Regions from separate parts of the Desulfonatronospira thiodismutans ASO3-1 genome, predicted to be linked through region 2. Evidence: predicted binding sites of a transcription regulator. Region 2 holds the regulator's gene; the other holds the start of a gene.

Region 1 (6,540 bases), on a different contig from region 2:
AGCTGGAATACTATCTCAACGGAGCGGCCATGACCAGAAGTGACAGCGTGGAGACAAAAGGGGAGAGGATTCTTCTGGAATCCCTGTTCGCCAATCTCCTGCACAATGCCCTGGAGGCCTCTCCCACTGGAGAAAGCGTGCAGGTTGTCATTAAACGCAGCAAGGATTCATGCCTGGTGGATATCCACAACCAGGGGGCTGTTCCCGCAAACATCAGGGACAGGTTCTTTGACCGCTACGTCACCCATGGCAAGCAGTACGGCACGGGCCTTGGCACCTACAGTGCCCTGCTCATCGCCAGGGCGCACGGCGGAGATATTACCTTCACCACCTCGGAAGAAGAAGGCACCCACCTCTTTGTGACTCTGCCGATACCGTATTGATAGACCTGAAGAAGGGGGGAAGGGGTAAGTGGCGCGCCTGGGAGGATTCGAACCCCCGGCCAAGAGCTTAGAAGGCTCCTGCTCTATCCTACTGAGCTACAGGCGCACAAAGTGCATATTAATCAGCAGGACGCCAAAAGTAAAGAGATGAATTTCAGGGTCTTTACTTCACAGCCGGGTTACTGACCCTCCGCCCGGGCCTTGACGCCCTGATTTTTTATGGCGGCATTGATGCGCCTGAAGGCACCGCTGTCCTCCACCCGCAGTTCCGGTTCCGAGGCCATGGCGTTGAGCATGCGCTGCATCTTCAAAAAGTCAGCGCCCCTGCTCATGTTGATCATAGCGCATAAAACCATTTCCCGTTCCCTGATTTCCTTTTCCTTTTCCTGGCGCATTTTTTCAGCTACGGGCAGCAGCAGAAAATTGGCCAGAACTATGCCATAAAGGGTGGAGACCAGGGTGACCGGCACATTTTTCAGGATAAGGCTTGTTTCCTCTATACCCATGAGCAGTCCCACCAGCCCGATTACACTGCCGGCCACCCCGAATGAGGGGGCGTAGGCCGCCATGTTGCGAAATACCTTTTCCAGTTCCTGCCGGAAACGGCAGTGGGCCTGGGCATCAGATCCCATGATCTCCCGGATCTCGGTCTCGCTGTAGCCGTCCTTTATAAGCTCCAGCCCGTGGGCAGCTACAGGGTTTATCTCCCTGATGCTTTCCGGGCTGATGATACCGTGCCTGCGGTGCAGATGCCCCAGGCTCATAAGGGCGTCCAGGAGTCTTTTTTCCCGCCCCTGTTCTTCGGTGTAAGCCCTGGATGCGAATCCCAGGGCCTTTTTCACCCTTCCTGGTCCGGAGCTTAAAAGTCCAGCGCCCAGGGTGCCGGAAGTGACCACCAGAAAGGCAGTGGCGTTGAAATATATTGAGGCCTCTCCGGCCAGGAAAAAGGCTGACACAAAGAGCGTAAAGCAAATCAGGCCTGCGGTTATGGTTTTGTTTATCATGACATACTCCCGGGTCGAAAAAATATATGCTTGTTTACGAGATGCCTCTGTGGCATCTGACTTCTGACCTCTGACTTCTTACGAGTCCACGATTCTTATTTCCACCCGCCGGTTCATTTCGCTGCCCACGGGTGAGTTTTCAGGTACCTGGGGACGCGGAGTGCCGTGTCCCTGGATGACCAGGTTTTCCTGCCTGAGTCCCCTGGACCGGGTAAGTTCTTCCCCGATACGAGCAGCGCGCATGGCCGAGATTTCAAAGATACTGCGGTCCCCCTGTACACTGTTTTCCCTGCTGTCGGTAAAACCCGCCACCTTGACCTGTCCCTGGGCCAGGGAAACAATCTCGGCGATCTGCTGCAGATATTTATTAGACTCAGGGTTCAGGTCTGCACTGCCGGGGCTGAAAAAAACCTCCCCGAACAGGGAAATGAGTACGCTGCCCTGCTCGGTCATTTTGACGCTTACCGGAGCTCCGGGCGTACTCAGCTTTTCCCTGGCCTGGGTGTAAAGGCCCTGCAGCTGCAGGCTGCTGCTTTGATTCTGCACTGCCTGGTTCCAGTGACCGTCCTGGTTTACCGGCACCCGGACCAGTGTCTCCCGGGTATGAAAGACAAAAAGAACCAGGAAGAGTATGAACATGACCAGCATAAGATCCGACCAGGGCACAGCCCAGGAACTTTTGCCGGCCTGGTTTTCCTCTGCACCGGGCAGGCTGAAAAGAGAGATATGGGCGTCATTATTTTGATGCATGAATTTTCCCCGTATTTTGCATAACTACCTGTATCTGTATGATATATCCTGGCCGTGCCGGATCCGGGCGGCAAATTTTTGCCGGGCAGTCATTAACAAGCAAAATGCGGACCAGGGATGTAACCATTCAGGGGATGCCGCAATCGTCCTGGGGACAGTCCCCGCGACACCTTTTCCTACAAAATTAAAAAATTACAAACGCTAATTTTTGTGAACCTGCACATATATTACTTAGCGTGGACAGTCCCCAAGGCCTGGTGCCAGTAGCTACCACCGTTGATGCCCCTGAATGGTTACCCAGGGATGGTTGTACGGGGGCATTGTCTTTTTTAATCGAGGTCGGAATAGGTATCGGGATCGGAAGCGAAATCAAAGGCGAGGTCAAGTACCGGCCAGGGGGAGAGTCCCCTGGCCTATGGCTGGATGATGCAACGATATGCCGGCATCTTAATCAAGTGGTGGGGCATTCCGGGCATATTATATGCTGGCGCACAAGTTCGTAGGCTTTCTGCGCTTCCGGGGTCTTAACCTTGTCCAGGTCCTTATGATCAACCAGCATCAAAGCATCACAGGGGCACATGGGAGCGCAGGCCGGTCCCAGACCTCCGCGGTCCAGGCAGAGATTGCACTTGGTTATAGGGGTCTTCTGAGCACCGGTGCAGACCATGGCCACGTAGGGGCAGGCCATGAGGCAGTTTTTCGTCGGGCACTCGGCGCAGAGTTCCTGGTTTAAAAGGATGGCCCCGGTGTCGGGATCACGGTAAATGGCTTTTTTGGTACAGGCCTTCATACATTTAGGATTTTCACAGTGCTGGCAGTAAAGGGGTACCCACCAGCCGTCGGTTGTCCTGGTCATGATTATCCTGGGATAGGTGTGTACGAACTTGCATACCGACTCGCATGTCCCGCATCCAATGCACTTGCTGTAGTCCAGATATAGTGTCTGCATGGTTAGCGCAAATCCTCCCTGCGTATGACTTCATCCTGAAATTCATCAAGGCGTCCCTGGTCCTTGAGGGTGATCCATTCATCAAGAGACTTGGCTGCCTTGAGCCCGCTGTATACCGCCTTGCCGATCTTGCTGGGACCCATAAGCACATCTCCGGCTACAAAAACCGAATCCAGGCTGGTCATCTGCAGCCATTTGACCTCGCCCTTGCGTACGTTGTCCAGGCCCAGGTCGTGAGCAAAGGGAGGGGTTCCCATTTCACCAACTGCCGTAACCACTATGTCCGCATCCATGATAAAGCTGTCTTCCTTCTGGACCGTCAGGCGGCACTTTCCTGCTTCGTCTGGTTCAGACATGACGCAGGGCGCAAACCTGACCCCCTCGACCCTGTCGGTGCCCACAATTTCCAGGGGAGCTGCATGTTCCATGCACGCAGCGCCCTGTTTCTCCAGCATGTTGAATTCCATGCTGCCGCAGGGGGCCTCCTCCCGGCTTCTGCGGTAAACCAGGTTTACCTGGGAAGCTCCCTCGGTAAGAGCGGCATGGACGACATCCACGGCAGTAAATCCTGCTCCAATGACCACGACTTTTTTGCCTTTTATTTCGGGCACATCCATGTTGGTGATCTCGTAGCTGGCGGCCCGTACCGGAAACAGAAACTCCAGCCCGGAGTAGACTCCAGGCAGCTCGTGACCAGGAATTTCCATACGCCTGGACTTCCATGTGCCGGTGCAGATAAGAACAGCGTCATTGTCCTCCACCCGGCCTCCCAGGCTCTTGTAGGTGTAGGCCATATCATCCCCGGTTTCTTCGTGCATAGGTTCTGATCCGCAGATCTTGGTGCGCAGCTTGAACTCGACTCCAAACTCCTTTTCCAGCTTCTCTGCGCCGCGGGCTATATTTTCCGGCTGAATCCGGTGTCCGGGTATGCCGAAGACCATAAGCCCTCCGGGTTTGGGCAGCTTGTCGTACACTTCCACTTTATACCCGGCACAGGCCAGGTAGCCGGTTGCGGACAATCCCGAAGGCCCGGATCCGATTATAGCCACCTTGCGGCCGTTAGGCTCAGGCTTTCCTGAACAAAGAAATGTAAAATCCATGGCACTGTTTCCGTTTTGGGTTTTGGATTGAGGATTATGGATCAGCAGTACTGCGAAAGATTAAGTTTGTCCGCATGTAGCTGTTCAGCTTCAAAGGAAGCCAAGAGGTTTTGCCCACGGAACACACGGAAGGACACGGAAAGAAGAAATGAGAATTTATTCCGTGCTTTTCCGGGTGTTCCGTGGGCAGTCTCTTTTGCCCCGCAAGGGGCCTTCTTTTTCAACGCAGAGCCGCGGGAAAAGCTTAGCTCCTTCCTTTCAATTTAAAACACCTATAACGCGGATTTGATCTCGCGGCAAATAAATTATGGGAGGATTTTTTTTAAAAAAAAAGCTCCTTCCCGCGGGAAGGAGCTTTTATAAGTTCTGTTTGTTATTCTGACTATTCAGAAAGCCCCTTGCGTCCTATCTGTCTGGCATAGGCCAGGGCCACTGTCCTGTATACCAGGTGGGCCAGCTTGGACCAGGGCAGGTATGCAAAGAGCATGAAGACAGTTACCAGGTGCAGATAATAGACTATGTAGGCCAGAGCAGCTGCATCAGCCAGTCTGAAGATCTGGGCCAGGAAGCCGGTGATGACCACTGCCCAGATTACCCCCAGAAGGTACCAGTCATAAAAGGAATTGACGGTCTTTTTGGGGTCAATGTTCAGGCGCATGCGGGTCATGTAAACAAGCCCCACAATGAGCGCAATTCCGGCAATATTGGCGAAAATCTTCACCGGGTTCCACATGGCCATGGGTGTGGCGAAATCGACAATGCCGAATATGTTCATCCAGTAAGCTGTGGCTACAAACGCGGTTACCAGGAAAAGCCCTACAAATCCGTAGAATACCAGCAGGTGGCCGGTGTAGCGCTCCTGGTTGGTTTCGCAGTCCTTGAACTTGACGTGGGTCAGGATCTGTTCCTTGATTACGTCATAAAGGGACCTTAACAGCGAGGGCGAGCCTTCCTGGGGCACGTACCCCGCTTCCTTGAACGACGACAGCATCCTCCCCACCGAATAGATAAAGGTGAAGACCACGAAAATGACCGTCAGGATGAAAATGGGGTCAATGGCCTGAAGTGTGGGGAACACCTTGCTGAATACGATTTCTCCGTCCGGGATGGTCAGTCCGGTGGTAATGGCCCAGACAATGAGAAAAAGTATAGCCGGAATGGCAAAGAGTACCGGCAGATACTTGGCTGAACTCATCCACTCGCCCAGGATGGCCGGCCTGGCCAGGGATTTGTAGGCTGTATTGCGCAGAGCCGCCAGCAGGTCACCCGGCTTTGCCCCGCGGGGGCAGTAGTCGGAACACTCGCCGCAGTTGTGGCACAGCCAGATGTCGATATCATTGACCAGCTTGTCTTTCATGCCCCACTGGGCCCAGACCATTTCCTTGCGGGGAAACGGGGTTTCTTCCGGCGACAGGGGGCATATCACGCTGCAGGTGGCGCACTGATAGCATTTCTTCAGGGATTCGCCTCCGGCAGCCTGCATTTCCCGGATAAACTGTACATCAGGGTCGATTCTTGTAGACATCTATAACCTCCTAGAAACCCTTGTATGGATTTGGTCCGTATCCCTCGATCTCTTCGATGAAATCATCGATTATCTTGGGGATCTTGTCATATTCATCTATGGATATCTGCTTCTGCTGAACCCTTTCGGATTCAACCTGCAGTCTTTCCAGGGTTTCACCTATGTTGTCCATGCGCATATTGCAGAGTTCGCTTCCCTTGATGAAGTGGCACTGGTAGTCGTCGCCGTACTTGCAGCCAAGCAGCAGTACCCCGTCAATGCCCTTACTCATGGATTCAGCGATCCACTGGGTGTTCACCGAGCCCAGGCAGCGGATGCCTATGAAGCGAATGGATGCCGACCACTTGTTTTTGCGCATGGCCGCCATATCCAGGGCCGGGTAAGCGTCGTTTTCGCAGACCAGGCAAAGGATGCGGTAGCCGCCTTCCTCTTCGTCCTCCGGGACCTGAATTGCACCGATGGCCTCATTGAGCATGGAAACGCTGTAGTTGTCAAAGGAGATGACGCGCTCCGGGCATGCTCCCATGCAGGTTCCGCAGCGGCGGCACCTGGTGGTGTTGGGCTCCGGAGTTCCCTTCTCGTCGTCGTCCAGGGCTCCAAATGGGCATTCCTCGGTGCAGCGCTTACACTGGGTGCAGCGGACCATGTTGAACTTGGGGTAGGTGGGGTCCCCGGAACGGGGATGCACAGCCACGCCGTGATTGACTGACTCCAAACACTGGATGGACTTGAGGGCTGCACCGGCGGCGTCGTCCTTGGCAGTACCCATGCTCATGGGCTGGCGCACGCATCCGGCTGCATAAATCCCTGTACGTCTGGTTTCATAGGG
Region 2 (6,540 bases):
AAGGGGCCGACTCCCAGGAATTCAACCCGGATACACCTTACCCGGTAATCTATCTAATGACCGAGTGGTTTGACTTTAGAAACCGTACCACCCAGAAACGCGATACCGGCAGTCACAAAGGGGGCACCATGCGCCTGGGCGCATACCCCTGCGTTCTCAAGACTGGCACTAAGGCCATGCAGGCCTACAACACCTCCGAGGTATCGGAAAGACACAGGCACAGATACGAATTCAACATGAAATTCGCCCCGGATTTCAAGTCCCATGGCCTCATCCTCAGTGGTCTTTCACCTGATGAAAAACTGGTGGAGATCGTTGAGCTCAAGGACCATCCATGGTTCCTTGGCTGTCAGTTTCACCCGGAATTCAAATCAAACCCCATGCGGGCCCATCCCCTGTTCAGGGAATTTATCCGCGCCGCCGGGCAGTATGCACTCCCTGAAGAAAAAAATCCGGATAAGGCTTCCGGGGAAAAATCACTTGATAAAGAACCTTGAATGACCAACACTCCTGATGCTATGAAAGATCTCTTTGAATCAAGCAGAAAAGACCTGTTTTTCATCCTGGGCCCGTGCGTGCTGGAAAGCAGGGACATGGCCCTGCAGACGGCAGAGAGCCTGGCCGGTATGGCCGCCAGCCTGGATGTGAACATCGTCTTTAAAAGCTCCTTTGACAAGGCCAACCGCAGCTCCCTTGACGGGTTCCGGGGTCCGGGCATGGAGAAAGGCCTTGAGTGGCTGCAGGAGATAAAAAAACGCACAGGCCTGCCCGTTATTACGGATATACACGCCCCGCAGCAGGCGGATGAAGCGGCCGGGGTCGCCGACGTGATCCAGATCCCCGCCCTTCTTTGCCGGCAGACCGATCTCATCCTGGCCGCTGCTGCCACGGGAAAAATCGTAAACATCAAGAAAGGCCAGTTCATGGCCCCCTGGGACATGGCCGGGGTGGTGGACAAAGCCGCCTCCAGGAACCCCGGCATATGGCTCACTGAGAGGGGCACAACTTTCGGCTACAACAACCTGGTAGTGGACTTCAAGTCCATTGCCATCATGTCCGGGCTTGGATTTCCGGTCATCCTGGACGCAACGCACTCGGTGCAGCTTCCCGGAGGCCTCAAGACCGCCTCCGGAGGTCAGCGCGAGTTTGTCCCGGTCCTGGCCCGGGCCGGAGTGGCTGCAGGGGCTCACGGCATATTCATGGAGGTTCACCCCCGTCCGGAAATGGCCCTTTGCGACGGGCCCAACTCCTGGCCTATAGATGAAACCTTTTCTCTGCTGCAAAACCTTTTGAAGATAAGAGACGCCCTGCATGCATAACCATCCGGCTCAAGCCGCGCAAAAAGTAAAACTTCTTGTCCTGGACGCCGACGGGGTGCTTACCGACGGTGGTCTTTACTACGACCCCGATGGACGGATAATAAAAAGGTTCAATGTCCAGGACGGGCTGGGGCTTAAGCTGGCCATGGCCGCCGGACTGGAGGTGGCTGTGATAACCGGGCTCAATTCCGGCGCGGTGGAAACAAGAGTCAAAGAACTTGGAATAAATGATTATTTTTCAGGATCAACCCATAAAATGCCCTTCATCAGGCAGCTTTCCCGGGAAAAAAACCTGTTGTTTTCGCAAATGGCCTACCTCGGTGATGACTGGGTGGACGCAGGTCCTATGCAGTGCGTAGGACTTCCCATGGCTGTGGCCAATGCCCAGCCGGAAATCAGGAAGCTGGCCGCCTGGACCAGTACACAAAGAGGCGGCCACGGAGCAGTGCGTCAGGCCGTGCGTTTTATCCTGCAGGCCCAGGGAAGGCTGGAACAGGAGTGGCGCAAATGGGTCCAGAAACATGCTTAAGAAAGCCTTTCCCATAATCCTTACGGTTATGCTCATGTTTTTCCTGCTGAGCATTTTCTGGCGCGAAACCCCGGGGCCGAGACAAGTTGACTTTGACCAGGACCTGGAAGTTGATTTAAACATCAGGGATCTGACCCTGGTTCAAAGCGGCCGGGACAAAAAAATCTGGGAGCTTGACGCAAAACAGGCAGGCTTCATGCGCAAGGAGAACATCTACCTTCTGCAGGAACCTGTCATGACCTATTTCGGAGAGAAAAACGGCGAACCTGTTGAAATCAGGGCTGCCCGGGGCAGAATAGACCAGGACAGCGGAACCCTTTATATGTGGCCCGACGTAAAGGCCCGTTCAGGGGGCCTTTACACCACTTCAGAAAAGGCTACATACAAGGAAGGCGAGGGACATGTCCTGCTGGAAGACAATGTTTCCTTTACGGGCCGGGGCATGAGGGTAGACACCCCCAGGGCCCTTATAATGCTTGAAGAGGACAAAATCGTGGCCACCCAGGGTGTCAGGACCAGCATCCGGGGAAACTGAACAAAACACATCATGAACAGAATACAGGCAATCACAATGCACTGCAGATTTTTTCCCTATATCCTGGTCTGTGTCCTGGCGGCCTTATTTCTTTACCCTGCCGGGATCCAGGCTGAAAACGACAAGGGTACGGAGATTACCTCACGGGACATGACCTTTAAAGGCGCGGAAAATCTAATTGTGTTTTCCGGTGACGTTTATGTCCGCCGCCCTGATTTCGAGCTCTGGTCAGACAAGCTTTACGTATATCTCAGGTCGGATGCGGACATGGATGAGACCGCACCTGAAGCCGGAGAAGATGATGACATAGAGAAAATCGTCGCCCGGGGACAGGTGCGGATCCAGGGAGAAGGCAGGGAGGGCCGCAGCGGACTTCTGACATATTATCCCGACACAGAGATTGTAGAACTGGAGCAGGACCCCAGGCTTATTGAAGGCAAAAACAGTGTTGAAGGGGAAAAAATCGTTCTCAACCTCAAAGACAATACATCCCGGGTATACGGCAGCGAGGAAAGAAGGGTCCGGGTAATCTTTCATTCAGACGATTCAGACGGGGACGGACAGTGAGCACCCTGCAGGCCCTTGACGTTTACAAGCAGTATGGCAAAAAACCCGTGGTCAAAGGAATATCCCTGGACATAAACCGGGGAGAAATAGTGGGGCTTCTTGGTCCCAACGGCGCCGGCAAGACCACGACCTTCTATATGCTGGTGGGCATCATCCCCCCCACCAAAGGCCGGGTGGCACTGGCCGGTCAAGATATAACTGGACTTTCGCTGCCCAAAAGGGCAGAGTTGGGGATGAGTTATCTGCCGCAGGAAAGCTCCATTTTTAAAAAACTGAGCGTCTATGACAACTTGATGCTTATCCTGGAGTACACCTGCAGGGACAGAAAGCTCCGCCGGGAAAAGGCCGAGTCTTTGATGCACGAACTGGGAATATCTAAGCTTGCTCATCAGAAGGCCTCCTTTCTTTCCGGAGGGGAAAGGCGGCGTCTGGAAATAGCCAGGTCCCTGATAAAGGACCCTGAATTCATTCTTCTGGACGAACCCTTTGCAGGCATTGATCCCATTGCAGTGGATGATATCCAGAAAATTGTGCTTAAGCTAAAGGAAAAAAACATAGGTGTGCTCATTTCAGATCACAACGTGCGCGAAACCCTGAAAATCTGCGACAGGGCATCCCTCGTATTTGAAGGCCAGGTTATACTGAACGGCACACCAGGGGAAATAGCCCAGGACGCCCGGGCCAGACAGGTATACCTGGGAGAATCGTTTCAATTGTAAGCAGGTTATATAAATATGTCCCTGGAACTCAGACAACAGCTCAAATTATCACAGCAACTGGTGATGACTCCGCAGCTGCAGCAGGCCATCAAGCTGTTGCAGCTTTCCAGGGTGGAGCTGTTGGAGGTGGTGCAGCAGGAACTCATGGAAAACCCCATCCTGGAGGAGGTCCAGTACCAGGAGGATGAGCAGACGGCCCGGGATGTACACGAAGAAGCCAACCGCAAAACAAGCCTCAACAGCGAAGAACAGTCCATGATCAAAAATGCGGACTGGGAAAACTATCTGGGCGAATTTTCCAGCAGTTCCAAGCAGTCGGTGCACCATGAAAGGGAGACCCCGGAAGAGATGCAAAGTTTCGAGGCCAGACACTCTTCCAAGCCCTCACTGGAAGGACATCTCTTCTGGCAGTTGCAGCTGCAGGATTTTTCCGAAGAAGATATGGTTGTCGGCGAAGAGATCATCGGCAATCTGGATTCCCGCGGCTATCTCCAGGCCACTTCCCGGGAAATATCCGAATCCACCGGCGCAGAACAGGAGCAGGTGAAAAGAGTTTTAAAACGTATACAGCATTTCGACCCCATTGGCATAGGTTCCAGAAACATCCAGGAATGTCTTCTGGTACAGCTTGAAGCCTTAAACGAGGACGATCCTGTGCTCACTTCACTGGTAAAGGAGCACCTGGAAGACATTGAAAAAAACCGCATTGCCCCGCTTCTGAAAAAATTCAAGGTCAGCCGGGAGTACATGCAGGAATACATTGAGGTCATAAGAAGCCTGGACCCTTTCCCCGGCTCCAGCTACGGCAGCGAGGATGTTGTTTACATCAGCCCGGATATTTATGTTTACAAATACGAAGACGATTTTATCATCCTTTTGAATGAAGACGGGTTGCCCAACCTGCAGCTCAGTTCCTTTTATACTGGTGAAAACCAGCTGGTCAAAGACAAGAAAAACAAGCAGGAGAACGAATACATCCAGGAAAAAACGCGTTCAGCGGTGTGGCTCATGAAAAGCCTGCACCAGAGGCAGCGCACTCTGTACAAGGTTATGCAGAGCATACTCAAATTTCAAAAGGAGTTCTTCGAGCACGGAGTAAGCCGGTTAAAGCCTCTTATACTCAAGGAAGTGGCCGAGGACATTGAGATGCACGAGTCAACGGTGAGCAGGATCACCACCAGCAAGTACGTGTCTACTCCCTACGGCATTTTTGAACTCAAGTTTTTCTTCAACAGCGCCTTGAGCATGGACGGAGGCGGCCACGTGGGTTCCGAGAGTGTAAAGGCAGCCATCAAGAAGATGGTTCGCGAGGAAGACCCCAAAAAACCACTGAGCGATGAAGCCATAGCTGCCATTTTGAAAGAAAACCTGGATGTAAATATCGCCAGGCGTACTGTGGCCAAGTACCGCATGGCTCTGGACATTCCCTCTTCCTCAAAGAGGAAAAAATTCTTCTGACTCCAAAAGCCATATACAAATCCAAGGAGGCTAGCATGCACATCAAATTCAATTTCAAAAGTTTTGAACCCTCTGATCACCTGAAAAATTACGCCCAGGATCGTTTTGAAAAATTGTCCAAATATATAACTGACAATGACGACGTTTCTCTGCAGGTAAATATGGAGGTAGAAAAATTCAGGCACATAGCTGAATGCATCCTCACTGGTAAAGATCTGCATATCTCTGCCAACGAAGAAACAGAAGACATGTACTCCACCGTGGACCTTAGCCTGGACAAGCTTGAAGCCCAGCTCAAGAAACAAAGAGATAAGATCAAGGACAAAAAGAAAAAAACACGAGAAAAACAGCAGGTGCGCATGGATGTGGTCAGTTTTTCCCCGGCAGAGGAGGGACAGAGCCGGGAGCCCCGCATAGTGGCCACGGATCAGTACGAGCCCAAACCCATGCCCCTGGACGAGGCCGCCATGCAGCTGGAAAACCTGGGATACGAATTTTTGGTCTTTTTAAACGCTGAAACCGAAAGGGTAAACGTGGTTTATCGCCGCAAGGACGGGGACTTCGGCTTTATTGACCCAGGCGTATAGACAGGTCTGGCATAACAGAGAGATACAATGCATCTTGCTGATTTTTTAAGCCCGGACCAGATTGTCGCCGGCCTGGTCTCCAGAAACAAGACGGAAGTCCTGGATGAACTGGCCGCCCCCCTGGTGGAAAAACACGACTTCCTGGACCGCAATGAAGTCAACAATGTGCTCGTGAGCAGGGAGAACCTGGGCACCACCGGCATAGGCGACGGCGTGGCCATACCTCACGGCAAGATCGCCGGCCTGGATAACATCCTTATCAGCGCCGGTCTGAGCCGGGAAGGTGTGGATTTCTCCGCCCTGGATCACAAGCCGGTACACATTTTTTTCCTGGTCCTGGCTCCGGAAAAAAGCGCTGGCAAGCATTTAAAAATCCTGGCTTTTATCTCCAGGCTGCTGCAGGACCCTGACTTCAAGGATTGCTTTATAAATGCCCAGTCCAGGGAAGAACTATGGAAACTCATAAACAGGGTTTAATCCGGGACGTACCAGGCAGAGAAAAAGAACATGCGGGCTGCTACCCGGTAATTATTGTCACCGGCCTGTCCGGGGCTGGAAAAAGCACCGCCCTGAACGTCTTTGAAGACCTGGGTTTTTTTTGCGTGGACGGGCTTCCAGTGACCTTGGCCCCTACGATAATGGAGCTTTTCTCCAGAGAAAACCCCAAAAACTTCCGGGGGCTGGCCCTGGGTATGGACCTGCGCCAGAGCGACTTCGCCAGGGAATGGTCCAGGGTGAGGGACAGGATGTCCCAGAACAGAATCTGCCTGCAGATAATCTACCTTGAAGCCAGCTCTGGAGTGCTGGTGCGCAGGTACGCTGAAAC

What was found. Region 2 encodes sigma-54, which starts transcription at its own class of promoters, with help from an activator protein. Its sites were predicted from a motif close to CTGGCACGGNNNNTGCTT; they were not measured.
Region 1: the regulator sigma-54 is predicted to act here: its motif matches at 2,235-2,252, upstream of DTHIO_RS06885 (OmpA/MotB family protein).

What each region holds. Positions count from the first base shown of each region.
Region 1 is NZ_ACJN02000002.1:147,553-154,092, reverse strand. It holds gene DTHIO_RS19640 (sensor histidine kinase) at 1-383, shown strand, start outside; tRNA gene DTHIO_RS06895 (tRNA-Arg) at 413-489, opposite strand; gene DTHIO_RS06890 (motility protein A) at 563-1,387, opposite strand; gene DTHIO_RS06885 (OmpA/MotB family protein) at 1,466-2,137, opposite strand; gene DTHIO_RS06880 (4Fe-4S dicluster domain-containing protein) at 2,589-3,086, opposite strand; gene DTHIO_RS06875 (FAD-dependent oxidoreductase) at 3,089-4,186, opposite strand; gene qmoC (quinone-interacting membrane-bound oxidoreductase complex subunit QmoC) at 4,569-5,711, opposite strand; gene DTHIO_RS06865 (hydrogenase iron-sulfur subunit) at 5,722-6,540, opposite strand, start outside.
Region 2 is NZ_ACJN02000003.1:501,431-507,970, forward strand. It holds gene pyrG (CTP synthase) at 1-497, shown strand, start outside; gene kdsA (3-deoxy-8-phosphooctulonate synthase) at 498-1,319, shown strand; gene DTHIO_RS14250 (KdsC family phosphatase) at 1,312-1,848, shown strand; gene lptC (LPS export ABC transporter periplasmic protein LptC) at 1,841-2,383, shown strand; gene DTHIO_RS14260 (LptA/OstA family protein) at 2,396-2,950, shown strand; gene lptB (LPS export ABC transporter ATP-binding protein) at 2,947-3,669, shown strand; gene rpoN (RNA polymerase factor sigma-54) at 3,685-5,127, shown strand; gene hpf (ribosome hibernation-promoting factor, HPF/YfiA family) at 5,163-5,714, shown strand; gene DTHIO_RS14280 (PTS sugar transporter subunit IIA) at 5,742-6,191, shown strand; gene rapZ (RNase adapter RapZ) at 6,167-6,540, shown strand, end outside.